One region of the Sinorhizobium garamanticum genome, then DNA from elsewhere that is predicted to be linked to it. Evidence: predicted binding sites of a transcription regulator. Region 1 holds the regulator's gene; the other holds the start of a gene.

Region 1 (5,819 bases):
CGACGCCCATGCACCAGGCAAGGATCGATTTCTGCGCGTGCAGCCGGTTTTCCGCCTCATCGAAGACGACCGATTGCGGGCCGTCGATGACCTCATCCGTGACCTCTTCGCCCCGGTGCGCCGGCAGGCAGTGCATGAACAATGCGTCCGGGGCGGCATGCTTCATCAAGGCCTCGTTGACCTGATACGGCTGGAAAACATTGTGGCCGCGGGCGCGGTGCTCCTGGTTCATCGATACCCAGGTGTCGGTGACGACGCAATCGGCGCCGGCGACGGCCTGCTCGGCCTCATGGCAAAGCAGGATATCGCCGCCATTGTTGCGCGCCCAGTTGAGGAATTTGTCCTGTGGTTCGGACCCGAGCGGCACCGCCATGTTCATGCGATATCCGAAACGCGCGGAGCCTTCGATCAGCGAATGAAGGACGTTGTTGCCATCGCCCGTCCAGGCGATCGTCTTGCCCTTGACTGATCCGCGATGCTCCTCGAACGTCATGATGTCGGCCATGATCTGACAGGGGTGCGTGTCGTCGGTCAGACCATTGATGACCGGCACCGTAGCGTGTTCGGCGAGCTCCATCAGCCGCCGGTGGTCGGTCGTGCGGATCATGATCGCGTCCACATAGCGCGAAAGGACTTTGGCGGTATCGCCGATCGTCTCGGCGCGGCCGAGCTGCATTTCAGTTCCGGAAAGGAACAGGGTTTCGCCACCGAGCTGACGCATGCCGACGTCAAAGGAGACGCGCGTGCGGGTGGAAGGCTTCTCGAAAATCATCGCGAGCATCTTGCCGGCAAGCGGGCGTTCGGCAGTGCCGTCCTTCGTCGCGGTCTTGCGAACGCGGGCGTCGTCAATGATCGTCCTCAGGTCGGCAGTCGCCATCGCCGAGATGTCGAGAAAATGTCTGGTACCTGTCATTGTTCAGAATTCCTGTCGTGAAAGTCGGGCCGTTCAGGCCGCCGCGTCGCCGCTGTTGCTCTTGACCGCCTCGGCGGCGCGCTCAAGCCTCGCAAGCCCTTCTCGGGCCTCGGCGGCGGTAGTGATCAACGGCGGCAGCAGACGCAGCACGTTTTCGCCGGCGGGAACTGCGAGCAGCTTCTCGGCGCGGATTGCTTTCAACAGGTCAGCGGAGGGCACCTTCGCCTTGATGCCGAGCATCAGCCCGTCGCCGCGGATTTCCTCGATCACATTCGGGAAACGATCCTTGAGCGACGCGAGCCCCTGCCGGAAGACAAGAGCGACGTCGCGCACCTGCTCCAGGAATCCGTCGGCGAGAACAACGTCGAGGACCGCGTTTCCGACCGCCATGGCCAGTGGATTGCCGCCATAGGTCGAGCCATGCGTGCCCGTGACCATGCCGGCTGCCGCTTCTTCGGTCGCAAGGCAAGCGCCCAGCGGAAAGCCGCCGCCGATGCCCTTGGCGACCGCCATGATATCCGGCCGGATGCCGGACCATTCATAGGCGAAGAGCTTGCCGGTACGGCCAATGCCGCACTGAACCTCGTCGAGGATCAACAGCAAGCCGAATTCGTCGCAAAGCGCCCGCAACTCCTGCAGAAACTCCTTGCTGGCCGAGCGAATACCGCCCTCCCCCTGGATCGGCTCGATCAGGATCGCCGCCGTCTCATCGTTGATCGCATCCTTGACCGCCGCAATGTCGCCGAAAGGAACTTGGTAAAAACCCGGTGCCTTTGGTCCGAACCCTTCGATGTACTTCTGCTGGCCACCGGCCGCGATCGTCGCGATCGTGCGGCCATGGAAAGCGCCTTCGAAGGTAATGATATGGAATTTTTCCGGATTCCCCCTGGCGAAATGATAGCGGCGCGCTGTCTTGATGGCGCATTCAAGCGCTTCCGCGCCTGAATTCGTAAAGAACACGCGATCCGCGAAGGTCACGGCCGTCAGCCGGCGCGCCAGGCTTTCCTGTCCCGGAATCTCATAGAGGTTGGAAAGATGCCAGACCTTGTCCGCCTGCGCCTTCAGCGCCTCGACGAGGTGCGGATGGGCATGGCCAAGCGAGTTCACGGCAACCCCGGCGGCAAAATCGAGATAGCGCGAGCCGTCCTCGGCAATGAGCCAGACGCCCTCGCCTCGCTCGAAACGCAACGGCGCACGCATATAGGTGTCGTAGAGCGGCGTTGTTGCGGCCATGGCGAACTTCTCCTTCCGTCCTGGTGGCATCGATATCGGGCGATCGTGTCCGATAAAAATCAAAAATGCCGCCTTTCGGCGGCGCAGGCACTATTCCCATTTCGCACTGCAATGTCAACAAAACCAAGGCTTGCAGCGAGCTCGGGCGCACGGATTCCGACGTGCGAAAAAACATCCGGCGGGGGCTTGCAAAAATGCAACGGCCAGCCAGCAAGTTGGGGAAAACCCCAAAATCGATTCGGCGCGAATCCCGCGACTCTTGCCACGGAGTCACCCTGCCAGTAGGTTAATATTCAATTACTAGACGCATGCGGCGGACCTAGTCACCAAAAGAGTTATCGCGTTGCAGCTCCGGAGTTTTTCCGGAGCTTGGTGATGGATTCTGCCATCCAACGCCGAGAACGGAGAGTGCAGAAATGAACTGGACTGACGAGCGGGTGGAGAAACTGAAGAAGCTGTGGTCCGAAGGCCTGAGCGCCAGCCAGATCGCGGCACAATTGGGTGGTGTCAGCCGTAACGCCGTCATCGGCAAGGTTCACCGGCTGAGCCTGCCGGGGCGGGCCAAGGCCGGCGGCACGACCAATGCCGCCCGCCCGAAGCGCACAACCTCTGCGCCCCGCGCGCCGAATTATGCCTCGCGCGTCACAACCCGCACCGTCACCCGCACCGCTGGCGCCACCGTGCTCAAGGAAGAGATCGAAGTCGATCTCGTCGCGGAGCAGAACCTCGAACTCGCACCGAACGTCGTCGTTCCGATGTCGCGCCGCCTCGGCCTGACGGAGCTGACGGAACGCACCTGCAAGTGGCCGATCGGCGACCCCTTGAAGGAAGAATTCCATTTCTGCGGCAACGAGTCGCCGGAAGCTTCGCCCTATTGCAGCTATCACACGCGGCTCGCCTATCAGCCTTCCGGCGAGCGCCGGCGCATGCGCTGATCCGCTTGCATGAACGCTACGGAAAAAGGGGCGGTGCCGCCCCTTTTTTTGATGCCTATGAAACGCAGACTCTATCAGCTTTCAAGCGAATAGCCGGCGCCGCGCACGGTGCGTATGACATCGGGCATGTTCGAGAAGTTCAGCGCCTTGCGCAGACGGCCGACATGCACATCCACGGTGCGCTCGTCGACGTAGATGTCATGTCCCCACACGCCGTCGAGAAGCTGTGAACGGGAGAAGACGCGCCCTGGCGAGGACATAAGGAACTCCAGGAGCCGGAACTCCGTCGGTCCGAGCCGGACTTCGCGGCTGCGCCTGTGGACACGGTGCGTCTCGCGATCGAGCTCGATGTCGCCGCAGCGCAACAGCGTCGAAAGCACCTCGGGCTTGGCACGCCTGAGCATTGCCTTCACCCTCGCCATCAGTTCCGGTGTCGAGAACGGCTTGACGACATAGTCGTCGGCGCCGGTGGCGAGGCCACGAACCCGCTCGCTTTCCTCGCCGCGCGCGGTCAGCATGATGATCGGCAGGCGCTCCGTTTCCGGCCTCTGCCGTAGCCGGCGGCAAAGTTCGATGCCGGACACTCCGGGCAGCATCCAGTCGAGGATCAGGAGATCCGGCAACCGCTCCTGAAGGCGAATCTCGGCCTCGTCTCCACGCAATATCGTATCGACGTCGAAACCTTCGGCCTCGAGATTGTAGCGCAGGAGGACGCTCAGCGCCTCCTCGTCCTCGACAACAGCTATCTTCGGCAACATTCGGTCATGCTCCTTCCCACGCGCGGACGCCATCATGCAACCGCGACACAGTATGGGCCGCGACAATCACGGCCGGGATAAGATCAACGCATGCGCAAAGGCATGCGGACGTCGGGCGGGACTAGTCCGTCACCGACCCTAGGGTCGACGTCGTGTCGTCCTTCGGCCGTTCGCCTTGCGGCTGAGCACCCGTCGCCATGTAATAGATCGTTTCGGCGATGTTGGTCGCATGGTCGCCGATACGCTCGATGTTCTTGGCGCAGAAGAGAAGATGCGTGCACGGCGTGATGTTGCGCGGATCTTCCATCATATAGGTCAGCAGTTCGCGGAAAAGCGACGTGTAGATCGCGTCGATCTCTTCATCGCGCTCGCGGATGCTGTTCGCCTTTTCCGGCGAACGGGAGGCATAGACGTCGAGCACTTCCTTGAGCTGAACCAAGGCCAACTCCGCCAGATGCTCCAAGCCGCGCGCAAGCTTGCGCGGAATGCCGGATCCGGCGACCGCGATCACGCGTTTGGCGGTATTCTTGCCGAGGTCGCCGACGCGCTCCAAATCGGCGGCGATCCGGATCGACCCCATGATCTCGCGGAGATCCGACGCCATTGGCTGACGCTTGGCGATGGTGACGATCGCCTTCTCGCCGATCTGACGCTCGGCGTCGTCGAGGATCGCGTCGTCGGAAATCACCTTCTGCGCCAGGGCCAGATCCGAGTTCACCAGCGCCCGGACAGAGTCCGCAACCATCTGCTCGGCAAGCCCGCCCATCTCGGAGATCCGGCGCGCGAGATATTTCAACTCCTCGTCGAAGGCTGAGGTTATATGTGCATGAGTCATTTTCGTTTCCTCAAGGCGCGCGCTGTTCTGCATGGACCTTCATCAATCGTAAGGGTTGGAAACCGCTTTAGCCGAACCGACCCATAATGTAGTCCTGCGTGCGCTGATCATCCGGATTGGTGAACATCTTGTCGGTGTCGTTCTCCTCGACGAGATTGCCGAGGTGGAACATGGCGGTGCGTTGCGAAACGCGCGCGGCCTGCTGCATCGAATGGGTCACGATGACGATCGTGAAATTCGCGCGCAGCTCGTGAATGAGCTCCTCGACCTTCGCGGTGGCGATCGGATCGAGCGCCGAGCAGGGCTCGTCCATCAGGATCACTTCGGGGCTGACCGCAACGGCACGCGCGATGCAGAGGCGCTGCTGCTGACCGCCGGAGAGGCCGGTGCCCGGCTCTAGCAGCCGATCCTTGACTTCGTTCCACAAGCCAGCCTTCACCAGGCTGTTCTCGACGATCTGATCCAGGTCGGACTTGTTACGCGACAGACCATGGATGCGCGGGCCGTAGGCGATGTTCTCGTAGATCGATTTCGGGAACGGGTTCGGCTTCTGGAACACCATGCCGACGCGAGCCCTGAGTTCGACCACGTCCACGCTCGGATCGTAGATGTCCGACTGGTCGAGCGTGATCTTGCCGGTTACGCGGCAGCCTTCGATGGTGTCGTTCATGCGGTTGAGCGTGCGCAGGAAAGTCGACTTGCCGCAGCCCGAGGGACCGATCAGCGCCGTCACGGTATTCTTGCGAACATTCAGGTTCACGTCGAAGAGAGCGCGCTTCTCGCCGTAGTAGACGGATACGTCCTTTCCGACCATCTTGAAGTTTGCATCGCTCATCTTCTGATCCAGCGCCTTTTCAACTGCTGCTTCGGACATAATATTCATCTCTGTTTCTCCCTACCAGCGGCGCTCGAAGCGCTGCCTGAGAAATATCGCGATCCCGTTCATCAGCACGAGGAATGCCAGAAGAACCAGGATTGCAGCGGAGGTTCGGGACACGAAGCCGCGTTCGGGGCTATCGGCCCAGATGTAGATCTGTGTCGGTAGTGCGGTAGATGCAGCGAAGACGCCCTCGGGCGGGCTGGTGATGAAGGCGTTCATGCCGATCAGCAGCAGCGGCGCGGTTTCGCCGAGCGCTCTTGCCAGC
Region 2 (5,819 bases), 190 kb from region 1:
TTGCGGTCGAGATAGGGCTCGATCTCGAGCATGCGCGCGGCCTCGGCGACGCGTGCATCGATCTCGGCCTTCGGCGTCTTCCGGTTCTTCAGGCCATAGGCGAGGTTCTCATAGACCGTCATGTGCGGGTAGAGCGCATAGTTCTGGAAGACCATGGCGATGTCGCGTTCGACCGGCTCGATCGCGTTCACGACGCGACCGCCGATCGAAACGGTGCCGGCACTCATCGTCTCCAGTCCCGCGACCATGCGCAACAGCGTGGACTTGCCGCAGCCGGACGGTCCGACGAGTACGATGAACTCGCCGTCGGCGATATCGATCGAGACGGATTTCACCGCCTCGACGCCGCCGGCATAGATCTTGCGGACATCGCGGATTTCGATAGCGGCCATGTCACTTCTCCGTTTCGGTGAGGCCCCGGATGAAGAGGCGCTGCATGAGGATGACGACGAGAACGGGCGGCAGCATCGCCAGGATGGCGCCGGCCATGACCAGGTGCCATTGAACCTCGCCGTCCTGGACGGCGACCATGCGCTTCAGCCCCATCATCAGCGTGTAGTAGCCAGGATCGGTAGTAACCAGCAGCGGCCAGAGATACTGGATCCAGCCGTAGATGAAGAGGATGACGCAGAGGGCGGCGATGTTGGTGCGGCTCAAGGGCAGCAGGATGTCGCGGAAAAACTTAAGCGGGCCCGACCCATCGACACGCGCGGCCTCCATGAGCTCGTCCGGCACCGTCATGAAGAATTGCCGGAAGAGAAAGGTGGCGGTCGCCGAGGCGATTAGCGGCACCGTGAGACCGGGATAGGAATTCAGCATGCCGAGGTCGGCCACCACCTTGTAGGTCGGAATGATGCGCACCTCGACCGGAAGCATCAGCGTGATGAAGATGATCCAGAAGGCAAGGAGGCGGAAGCGGAAGCGGAAATAAACGATGGCGAAGGCCGAGAGGATCGAGATCACGATCTTACCGAAGGTGATGATCAGCGCCATGCCGAGCGAATTCAGCGCCATTAGCATGTAGGACGGCAGGCCGTTGGCGGCCGAGCTGGCGCTCAACACCTGCGTATAGTTCTCGATGAAATGGCCGCCGGGCAGCAGCGGGATCATGCCGCCGACCAGCATTTCGCGCGTGTGGGTGGACGCGATGAAGGCGACATAGACAGGGAAGGCAACGAGCACGACACCGGCGACGAGCACCAGATGCGTCAGGAAGGTGAGAAACGGGCGGTTTTCGACCATCGCCATCGCCTCAATATTGCACGCGCCGCTCGACATAGCGGAACTGGATTACGGTGAGCACCACGACGATCAGCATTAGCAGCACCGACTGGGCCGAGGACGAGCCGAGGTTGAGACCGAGATATCCGTCGTTATAGACTTTATAGACGAGGATAGTGGTCGCCTGGGCCGGGCCGCCTGCCGTGGTGGCATCGACGATGGCGAACGTGTCGAACATCGTGTAGTTGACGTTGACGATGAAGAGAAAAAAGGTGGTGGGCGACAAGAGCGGCAGGACGATCGTGAAGAACCGCTTGACCGGGCCGGAGCCATCGATCGCCGCGGCCTCGATCAGCGAATGCGGCACGGATTGAAGACCGGCGAGGAAGAACAGGAAATTGTAGGAAACCTGCTTCCAGGCGGCGGCGATGACGATCAGGATCATCGCATGCGTGCCGTTCAGATTGTGGTCCCACCGGATGCCGAGCTGACCGAGGAAATAGGCAAGCACGCCGGTCGTCGAATTGAACAGGAACCACCAGAGCAAACCCGCGATCACCGGCGCCACGGCATAGGGCCAGACGAGAAGCGTCGTATAGACGCGTCCACTTCTCACAAGGCGATTGACCGCTACCGCAAGGGCGAGACCGAGGGCCATCGAGAGCGCGGTCACGGCGACGGCGAAGACCGCCGTGCGCCCGAGCGAGTCGAGATAGAGCGGATCCTTGAGAAGCCGGGCATAGTGCTGAAAGCCGACGAAGCTTGCCGACAGCCCGAACGGGTCCTCCCGCTCGAAGGACGATTTCACCGCCTGCCCCGCGGGCCAGATGAAGAACACGAGCGTGATGACGAGTTGAGGCGCCAGAAGCAGATAGGGCAGCACCCGGTTCGGAAAGATCGTGCGTTTCGTGTCCATCGTAGACTTTCGCTTCGGCCCGCCAGAAGGCGAAATGCGGGGAGCCGGCGATATCGCCGGCTCCCCGTCGGTAAGGTGCAACCTTAGTTAGCCGCTTCGAACTCGCGCAGCAGTTCGTTGCCGCGCTTGACGGCGGAATCGAGCGCGTCCTGAGCGGTCTTGGTGCCGGCGAGCAGCGCCTGGAATTCCTCGTCGAGGATGGCGCGTGCCTGGGTCAGATTGCCGAAGCGTACACCCTTCGAGTTTACCGAGGGCGTGCCGCGGGTGATCTGCTGGATCGCCACGTCGGAACCAGGGTTCTTCTCGTAGTAGCCCTGCTTCTGGCCGAGCTCGTAAACCGCATTGGTGATCGGCAGATAGCCGGTGGACTGATGCCAGTCGGCTTGGAGCTCAGGCTGCGACAGATAGGTGAAGAACTTCGCGACACCCTTGTAGACGTCGTCGTTCTGACCGTTCAGAACCCACAGCGTCGCACCGCCGATGATCGAGTTCTTCGGCTCCTTGGTTAGGTCATCGTAGTAGGGAAGCGGCGCGAAACCGGGCGTGAAGTCCTTGGCGTTTTTGATGACGCCGGCGCGACCGGCCGAGGAGTTCATCGTCATGGCGCATTCCTGCGCGTAGAACTTCGTGGCGGCATCGTCACCGCCGACCGGGCCGCCGTACTGGAACAGGCCTTCGTCTGCCCATTTCTTCAAGTTGCCCCAGTGCTTGACCTGGACCGGGCCGTTGAAGGTGAATTCCGTCCCTGTGCCGCCGAAGCCGTTTTCCAGAGTGCCGAAAGGCTGGTCGTGGATGGCGGAAAGGTTTTCCGTCTGGATCCAGGTGATCCACGCGCTGGTGAAGCCGCACTTCGCTGCGCCGGAGGTGACGATCTTGCGGGAGAAGTCCTCGACTTCGGCCCAGGTCTTCGGAGCGACTTCGGGATCGAGGCCGGCTTTCTTGAAGACGTCCTTGTTGTAATAAAGGATCGGCGTCGAGGAGTTGAACGGCATCGAGAGGATGTTGCCCTCGGTATCGGTGTAATAACCGACGACCGGTGCGATGAAGGACTTGGGATCGAAGGCTTCGCCCTGATCGGCCATCAGCTTGTAGACCGGATAGACCGCACCCTTGGCAGCCATCATCGTGCCGGTTCCGACTTCGAAGACCTGCACGATGGCCGGTTGCTCTCCGGCGCGGAAGGCGGCGATCGTCGCCGTCAGCGTCTCGGGATAGGTTCCTTTGTAGACCGGCTTCACAACATAGTCGGTCTGGCTTTCGTTGAACTTCGTGGCGATCGCCTCGAGCTTCTGCCCGAGCTCGGCGCCCATGGCATGCCACCATGTGATTTCAGTCGCCGCGAGCGACGAGGATGCCGAAAGCGCCAGCATGAAACCGGCAGTGATGAAGTTCCTGATCATGGTCGATTGCCCTCTCCACCTTCGTTAGGAATGGCAGTGGACTAGTAACCTTCGATGACAGTGAGGTAACGCTTTTGTGTCGACAAGATTACAATTTTGCCCGTTTGGTCAAAATGCATCCGGCAGATGCCGCGGCCAGCGCCAGGGGGTTACGGCGACAATATCGTAGCGGACGGAGAGACGGTGAAAATCCGCCTGGCGCGACAGCCAGATATCGCTCGCAGCCCTGATCCGCCGCTGCGCCGTGTCGGAGACGGCGAAGACCGCCTCGTCGAAGCCGCGGCGAGCCTTCACTTCGACGCAGGCGACGAGATCGCCGCGACGGGCGATGATGTCGATCTCGCCGAGCTTGGTGCGGTAACGCATCGCCACGATGCGATAGCCTTTGAGCATCAGGCAGAGCGCCGCGCGGTATTCGGCGACGTGACCGCGCTTCAAGGCGTTCAGCTTGCGACTGTCCGGCTGATCAACCTTCATCGCGTTCCTTGCGAGCGAGAAGCCGGTCGTAGAGTTCCTTGCGGGGCAGTCCGGTCCGCCGGGCGGCTTCCGTTGCGGCCTTGCCCATCGGCATGTCTTGTGAAAGCGCGCTCAAGAGAGCGTCCACATCCGCTTCCTTTGGAACCGGCTTCGCGTCCGGCGGACCGACGACCAGAACGATTTCGCCCTTTGCGTTCGCGCCGTCGGCGTAGAAGGCGCTGAGCTCGCCGAGCGTGCCACGGCGGAATTCCTCGAACGCCTTCGTCAGCTCGCGGCAGACGGCCGCTTTCCTCTCCGTACCAAGAACATCCGCGGCGGCGACGAGCGTTGCCGCGATCCGATGCGGTGACTCGAAGAAGAGCAGCGTCGCCGGCACCGCGGCAAGCTCGCCGAGCCGGTCGCGCCTCGCCTTGTCCTTTACCGGCAAAAAGCCCGCAAAAAGGAAAGCATCGCTCGGAAGGCCCGAGCCGACGAGGGCCGCAAGGGGAGCCGATGCCCCCGGGATCGGCACGACCCGATGGCCGGCCTCAATCGCCTGCTGCGCCAGGCGATAGCCGGGATCGGAGACGAGCGGCGTGCCGGCATCGGAGACAAGCGCCACCGATTTGCCCTCGCCGAGCGCCGCCAGCAGCCGCGGACCGGCCTCCTCGGCATTGTGCTCGTGATAGGAAAAGGGACGATTGACGATGCCGTAGCGATCAAGCAGCACGCGGGTGACACGCGTGTCCTCGCAGGCGAGAACGTCGGCACCGGCAAGCGTCTCGAGGGCTCTGAGGGTAATGTCGGAGAGATTGCCGATCGGCGTCGCAACGAAATAGAGCGCCGGCTCCAGCGGACGCGCCGGTATGCTCGCATTGTGCAGCCGGTAGCTGCGCTGTTTCTCCCTGTCCGCCGCTTCGGCCATTTCGTGTTTTCCAATTGCTTATCTTCCCGCCCGCCATGCCCGTCGTGCTGGCTTCGGCCTTTATGGGCGAGCTGATGGCTTGAGGCAAGGACGGGTCGCGGCGGCACCCTTGTGCAATTGGGGAAACTCCCGGCGAAACCCCTTGCTTTTGCGGCTCTCTTTCTGCCATTTTGCCCGTCCACATCCTTCCGGCCGATCGGCCGGGACACTCGCAGTTGACGCCGCGGCGGGTTCGCCCGCCGGGCAATGGTTGAAAGCGGTAGCATCCCATGCGCATTACTCTCGAGCGGTCCAATCTCCTGAAATCGCTGAACCATGTTCACCGCGTGGTCGAACGGCGAAACACGATCCCGATCCTCTCGAACGTGCTGCTGCGCTCCGACGGAGCGAGCCTCGAAATGAAGGCAACCGATCTCGATCTCGAGATCACCGAGGCGACGCCGGCGCAGGTAGAACAGGCGGGCGCCACCACCGTTCCGGCACACCTCCTCTACGATATTGTCCGTAAGCTCCCCGACGGGGCCGAAGTGCTGCTTGCGACCAATGCCGAAGGCACGGCGATGACGGTGGCCTCCGGCCGCTCGAAGTTTTCGCTGCAGTGCCTGCCGCAATCGGATTTCCCCGACCTGACGGCCGGAAGCTTCTCGCATTCCTTCCGGCTGAAGGCGACGGACCTCAAGATGCTGATCGACCGGACGCAGTTCGCGATCTCGACGGAGGAGACCCGGTATTACCTCAACGGCATTTTCATGCACACAGTCGAGGACAAGGGACAGCTGAAACTGCGCGCGGTTGCGACCGACGGCCATCGCCTTGCCCGCGCCGACGTCGAGGCTCCGGCGGGTTCGGAAGGCATGCCGGGCATCATCATTCCGCGCAAGACCGTCAGCGAGTTGCAGAA

The links. Region 1 encodes PhoB, which activates phosphate uptake and scavenging genes when phosphate is short. Its sites were predicted from a motif close to TGTCATNNANCTGTCAT; they were not measured.
Region 2: the regulator PhoB is predicted to act here: its motif matches at 3,592-3,608, upstream of ugpB (sn-glycerol-3-phosphate ABC transporter substrate-binding protein UgpB).

Annotation. Positions count from the first base shown of each region.
Region 1 is NZ_CP120373.1:727,647-733,465, forward strand. Features, by position in the region: gene argF (ornithine carbamoyltransferase) at 1-913, opposite strand, end outside; gene PZN02_RS03515 (aspartate aminotransferase family protein) at 947-2,146, opposite strand; gene PZN02_RS03520 (GcrA family cell cycle regulator) at 2,563-3,081, shown strand; gene phoB (phosphate regulon transcriptional regulator PhoB) at 3,156-3,839, opposite strand; gene phoU (phosphate signaling complex protein PhoU) at 3,961-4,674, opposite strand; gene pstB (phosphate ABC transporter ATP-binding protein PstB) at 4,742-5,557, opposite strand; gene pstA (phosphate ABC transporter permease PstA) at 5,570-5,819, opposite strand, start outside.
Region 2 is NZ_CP120373.1:921,945-927,763, forward strand. Features, by position in the region: gene PZN02_RS04420 (sn-glycerol-3-phosphate import ATP-binding protein UgpC) at 1-392, opposite strand, end outside; gene ugpE (sn-glycerol-3-phosphate ABC transporter permease UgpE) at 394-1,242, opposite strand; gene ugpA (sn-glycerol-3-phosphate ABC transporter permease UgpA) at 1,253-2,137, opposite strand; gene ugpB (sn-glycerol-3-phosphate ABC transporter substrate-binding protein UgpB) at 2,221-3,537, opposite strand; gene PZN02_RS04440 (YraN family protein) at 3,646-4,014, opposite strand; gene rsmI (16S rRNA (cytidine(1402)-2'-O)-methyltransferase) at 4,004-4,918, opposite strand; gene dnaN (DNA polymerase III subunit beta) at 5,188-5,819, shown strand, end outside.